DNA from 2 places in the Anaerosinus massiliensis genome. Region 2 is predicted to be linked to the other one. Evidence: riboswitches for the same ligand, from Rfam matches in the RefSeq annotation. Region 2 holds a riboswitch; the other holds the start of a gene.

Region 1 (3,193 bases), 970 kb from region 2:
CGGATACTCTTTTCATCCAATGCATTGAGTAAAATACGCTTTACCGGCTTAGCGTTATGAAGATAATCAAGCACTTCATCAATTAACAACTGACCCTCGCGATCCGGGTCACCTGCGTGCACAATCTCTGTCGCCTGATCAATTAATCCTTTGATAATATAAAATTGTTTCTCACAAGATTTATCAATTAAAAGCTTCCACTCCTGCGGGATAATCGGTAAATCCTCCATACGCCATTTCTGATACTTACTATCATATTCATTTGGCTCGGCTTGTCTTAAAATATGACCAAATCCCCAGGTTACTACACCATCTTTCGTTATTAAGTAACCATCTTTACGTTGAATCGGACCAGTCAAACATTTCGCAATTTCTGCCCCCATACTAGGCTTTTCGGCAATATATAATCTCAAATTTTACACCCCATACCAATCAAAACAAAATCATTTCCATAACGAATACACGCCCCATATCAAAAATGCCACCCAAAGTATGCCTATCACTGCAATGGCAGTTAAAATATATGGCATTCTTTTTTCTAACTTCTTCATATCACGCTGGCACTCTATCCGAACATCTTCTGGCAAGCCGCGCATTAATAAATAAAGTGCAGCCGGAACGATCGTCATATCATCTAGCAGGCCAATCACAGGCAGCGAATCTGGCACCAAATCGATTGGGCTCAGCAAATAACCAATCACAATCAGCAGCAGCGTTTTCAGATATCGCGGTGTCGCAGGATTTTTCCATGCAAAATATAAGAGCACAAAATTTTCTCTGAATAAACGCATCCATGTCCATAATTTTAGCCACATAAACATCACCCCGCTTTACGCTCTAAAACTTATTTAACCTTTATTGTACCATATTCTATCTTACTTCCATAATATTATTTATTATTACAAAAAATCCATTAAACCAAAATTCGGTTCTAGCTGCTTTATGATGCTTTGACCTTTTTACGCAACAAGCAAGTTACAAAAATATTTTTTTCTTACGTAATTCAATTAAAAATTGTTAATTTTTTGTCGATTGAGAACTTTTTTCAATTGACACTTTATCTTAATATTGATATAATGTTGCAAACTTAATAATTACAGATAGAGGTTGCGGCTGATCAAGAGTAGCTACACGGAGTTGCCAGCGTAGATGTGTATTCAAAGGGATCGTCGCCGAAACGATTTGTTTCAGGCAGAAAACGATCGTTGGTCTTGGGTTGAAGAAACACAAGACTGTCATACTTAGGTGTGGAGTGCTATCTTGCATTGCTAGTTTAAACTGATTTAGCGATTTGCGAGGTATCGAAACTTCCAAATCGCTTTTTATTTTCCCAAATAAGATTTAACTTCAAAATACGGAGGTATCGTCATGGCAGAAAAAGTATTTCCTATTGACCGCAGTAAATTACAAGAAATTATAAAAAAATATCCAACCCCTTTTCATATTTATGATGAACAAGCAATCAGAAACAATGTACGCAGATTATTTAAAGCATTTGAATGGGCACCTTGCTTCAGAGAATATTTTGCAGTGAAAGCAACACCAAATCCAGCTTTACTAAAAATTCTTCGTGAAGAAGGCGTCGGCGCGGACTGCAGTTCCCTTCCGGAATTACTGCTCGCTGATATGTCCGGCATTCGTGGTGAATCCATTATGCTTACGTCAAATGACACACCTGCAAATGAATTTCAAAAAGCAATTGAGCTTGGTGCTGTGATCAATCTTGATGATATTACACATATTGACTACTTAGAAAAACATGCTGGATTCCCAGAAATTCTATCCTTCCGTTATAATCCTGGTCCTTTACTCGAAAATGGCAACACGATTATCGGCAAACCGGAAGAAGCAAAATATGGCTTGACCAGAGAACAAATCTTTGAGGCTTATAAAATCGCCAAAGAAAAAGGCGTAAAAAGATTCGGTCTGCATACAATGGTAATTTCCAACGAACTCAATCCGGATTGTTTCATTGGCACAGCCGAGCTTATGTTTAATTTAGCTGTTGAAATCCATCAAAAACTCGGTATTCAATTAGAGTTTGTCAATTTCGGCGGCGGTGTCGGTATTCCTTATCGCCCGGAACAAGAAGCCGTAGATTTAGAGTATGTTGGCGAAGGCATCAAAAAAGCATACGAAAAAATCATTGTAGCAAACGGTATTGCGCCACTTACGATTGCCCTTGAATTAGGACGTTCCATCACTGGCCCTTACGGATACCTTGTTTCCACAGCACTTCACAAAAAAGAAATCTATAAAAATTATATCGGCTTAGATGCCTGCATGGCAAATCTAATGCGTCCTGCACTTTATGGTGCTTATCACCATATCACGGTTCTTGGAAAAGAAAATGCGCCTTGTGATCAGATTTATGACATTACGGGTTCACTTTGTGAAAACAATGATAAATTCGCAGTAGACCGCGCACTGCCAAAAATCGAGATCGGCGATGTCCTCATCATTCACGACGCTGGCGCACATGGTCACGCAATGGGCTTTAATTATAACGGTAAACTTCGCAGTGCGGAATTATTATTAAAATCAGATGGCGATGTAGAAATGATTCGCCGTGCTGAAACAATGGAAGATTATTTTGCAACATTGAAATTCTAATACTTTTTCTTGCGCACATCTCGCCTCCCATATTCATATTATATAAAAATGAATATGGGAGGCTTTTTATTATGGATGAAAGACATGTTCCTTATAAAGGATTATATCCAAATCAACCGGATTCTTCTTGCATGTGTCCAACAGATCCAGACTTGCTGTTACTTAGAAAAAATGCAATCGGCGAACGCATGGCCATTTACTTTTACTTATGCGCTGCAGAACAGACTTCCGGTGAACTTTGTAAGTTATTTACCGAAATTGCACAAGACGAAATGGTTCATTTTCGTCGTACAATGACAGTGTTGGCATGTTTAGATCCTGTTCAAAACTGTGCTTTTAATGATGTTGAGATAAACTTACCATCTATTGATAGTTTCCGTAAGAGCAACAAAAACTGCTGTAACTTCGAAGTTCTTGAGCTCTTAACACAGGCAATCAACAATGAACTAGCCGCGATCAATCAGTATCAGGAAAGTTACACATGTGCGAAAAATAAAGATGTAAAAGTCCTATTCTGTGATAATGCCAACGATGAAAAAGTCCATCTTGCTGAACTGTGGAAAGCTATTATGTTATGTAC
Region 2 (3,193 bases):
TCTGAAAATATTGAAACGCAGTCTGCTATGGGATTATTTGAAGAATTAAAAACAGGCATATTTAAAGAGTGTGCCTGTGGTTTAATTCATGGAAAATTAGGAAAAAAAGATAAAGAACAGGTTATGACTGACTTTTATGAAGGTAGAATAAAAATTTTAGTATCCACTACTGTTATTGAAGTAGGGATCAATGTTCCGAATGCAAATGTTATGGTTATTGAAGGGGCAGACCGGTTTGGCTTGGCACAATTACATCAATTGAGAGGCAGGATTGGGAGAGGCGAATATCAATCATATTGTGTTTTACTCACAAAAAGTAAGACACAAAAAACCAAGGAACGATTAATGGTTATGGAACAAACGTATGATGGATTTCTTTTGGCGGAAGAAGATTTAAAAATTCGTGGTCCTGGACAATTTTTTGGAACTCGACAACATGGACTACCTGATTTAAAAATAGCGAATATTATTTCTGATTTAGATATATTATTATTAGCACGAAAAGCTGCTTTGCATACAATGGAGGATAGTTCTTTGTTAAAAGAAATCGGGCGCATTTTATTATTGCAGTATCATGAACATTTTAAAGATATTATAAATAATTAAATAAAAAGAGGCGACATATGTCGCCAGATATGGGAGAGGAGAAAATTTACAATCCTAGTATGATCATTAAAATGATAGTTTATACTATTTTTAAAAATAATTATTTTATTCGATGTATTTTATATTAGTTTCGATTCATAATAGTATTACAAGTTCCAAATAAGTCTGCCCTTTAGAAGGGATTTATATATTTATGGTGAATGATATTATAAATATATAAATAAGGAGGCAGATTATATGCCAATTGTACAAATTGATATGCTCGAAGGAAGAACTGTTGAACAAAGAAGAGAATTAGTAAAAAGAGTTACTGAAGCAATTTCAGAAACTGCAAATTGTCCTCAAAGTGCTGTTTCAATTATTATTAGAGAGATGACTCCAACACATTTAGGCCAAGGTGGAAAGTTGAGAGCTGACAGTTAAATTTTATTGACATGTCAGGAACCATTGGTATAAAATGAACATAAATTAAATAAAAGTCCTGTTAATAAAATGGAGTAGAGGTGCGATCAATAAGAGTACTTTAGGGAGTTTGGTAGCGATGAACGAAAAGGAAAGGATTGTTCGCCGAAGCATTTGCAATTGCCGTAATTGCAAATGCTGGTTTAATATTTAATAAGTATTAGACTGTCATCAAAACTTTCGGTTTTTGGTGGAGTGCTATCTCATCTGGAATAAAATATTTTATTTTATCCTAATGGTTTGTATTGTTATAACCGCTGATGAGAAAATCACTCATCAGCTTTTTTATTTAGTTAATAAATTTTAGAGGGGGTGTAAATTTTGGTTAAGGTGATTGTAAGTGGTGCTTGTGGTAAGATGGGAAGATCTGTTTTAAGTGCAGTCTATCATGATCAAGATTTAGAACTTGTTGGTGCTGTAGATATACATAGTGGAAATGATATTGGAGAATTAATTGGAATTGAAAAAACAGGAATTGTTGTTGAAAGTAATTTACAAGAGTTAATAAATAATACGAAGCCAGATGTTATGGTCGATTTTACAAAGCCCTCTGTTGTTATGCAGAATGCGAGAATTGCATTGAAAAATGGTGTTTATCCTGTAATCGGTACAACTGGATTATCAGATGATGATAAATTTGAAATTGATGCGCTTTGTAAAACACATCAGGTAGGTGCGTTTATAGCACCAAATTTTGCAATTGGTGCAGTGCTGATGATAAAAATGTCAAGAGAAGTGGCAAAATATTTACCGAACGTTGAAATTATCGAACTTCATCATGATCAAAAATTAGATGCTCCATCAGGCACTGCATTGCACACGGCGGAAGCGATTTGTGAAGTACGTGAAAGCATGCCGCAGGGACATCCTGATGAAGTGGAGAAGATTAATGGAGCCAGAGGCGGTGAGTATGATGGGATTCGTATTCATAGTGTAAGATTGCCAGGATATGTAGCGCATCAAGAAGTAATTTTCGGAGGTCTTGGGCAAACTTTAACGATTCGTCATGATTCTATTAATAGAGACTCTTTTATGCCAGGGGTAGTACTTGCATGTAAAAAAGTTATCCACTTAAATAAACTAGTTTGTGGGTTAGAGAATATACTAGATTAAAACCATAAGGAGAGACTTTTAGATGAATAAATATAATGTAGCAATTTTAGGTGCGACTGGAGCAGTCGGGCAGGAATTCTTAACTTTAATTGAAGAACGCAACTTTCCTTTTGCGAATCTTAAATTACTTGCTTCTAAACGGTCTGCAGGAAGAAAAATTCAATTTATGGGAAAAGAATATGTGGTAGAGGAAGCGACTGAAGAATCTTTCAAAGATGTTCAGATTGCTTTATTTGCGGGAGGGTCAGCAAGTAAAACTTTTGCGCCGGCAGCTGTTAAAGCAGGTGCTGTAGTGATTGATAACTCTAGTGCATTTCGCATGGATTCAGAAGTTCCGCTTGTCGTTCCAGAGGTAAATCCTGAGGCTATTCATATGCATAAAGGCATAATTGCAAATCCGAATTGTTCTACAATCATTATGGCAATGGCATTAAAACCAATTTATGATAAAGCTAAAATAAAAAGAGTTGTTGTTTCTACTTATCAGGCGGTTTCTGGCGGGGGAAAAGAAGCCATTGAAGAATTGGAAAATCAGGTCAAGGCTGTCGTTGAAAATAAGCCAGTTATAGCGAATATTTTGCCAGGTGCAAGTTTACCTAAGCATTATCAAATTGCATTTAACTTAATTCCGCAAATTGATGTATTTAAGGATAATTTATATACTAAAGAAGAAATGAAAATGATTGATGAAACTCATAAAATTATGAATGATGCTACAATGGGAATTACGGCAACAACGATTCGAGTTCCTGTATATCGTAGTCATGCAGAATCTATTAATCTTGAATTAGAAAGCGAATTGGGGGTTGAGGAAGCTAAAAAGGCTTTATCTAATTTCCCTGGGGTCGTTGTTCAAGATCAACCAGATGAGATGGAATACCCAATGCCTCTTTATACGTCTAATAAAAATGAAGTATTTGTTGGTAGAATTAGAAAAGATTATTCTATTAAGAATGGATTAAATTTGTGGGTTGTTGGTGATCAAATTCGTAAAGGTGCAGCGTTAAATGCA

What was found. Region 2 has a riboswitch for lysine ahead of dapB (4-hydroxy-tetrahydrodipicolinate reductase). Riboswitches for the same ligand answer to the same signal wherever they lie in the genome.
Region 1: it holds a riboswitch for lysine, as region 2 does, so the genes downstream of both, BN6559_RS05740 (diaminopimelate decarboxylase family protein) here and dapB (4-hydroxy-tetrahydrodipicolinate reductase) in region 2, are expected to answer to the same signal.

Annotation. Positions count from the first base shown of each region.
Region 1 is NZ_LT575483.1:1,124,994-1,128,186, forward strand. Features, by position in the region: gene BN6559_RS05730 (DNA topoisomerase 3) at 1-413, opposite strand, end outside; gene BN6559_RS05735 (YkvA family protein) at 444-815, opposite strand; lysine riboswitch at 1,094-1,266, shown strand; gene BN6559_RS05740 (diaminopimelate decarboxylase family protein) at 1,369-2,613, shown strand; gene BN6559_RS05745 (hypothetical protein) at 2,685-3,193, shown strand, end outside.
Region 2 is NZ_LT575483.1:153,385-156,577, reverse strand. Features, by position in the region: gene recG (ATP-dependent DNA helicase RecG) at 1-606, shown strand, start outside; gene BN6559_RS00775 (2-hydroxymuconate tautomerase) at 823-1,029, shown strand; lysine riboswitch at 1,097-1,277, shown strand; gene dapB (4-hydroxy-tetrahydrodipicolinate reductase) at 1,390-2,181, shown strand; gene BN6559_RS00765 (aspartate-semialdehyde dehydrogenase) at 2,204-3,193, shown strand, end outside.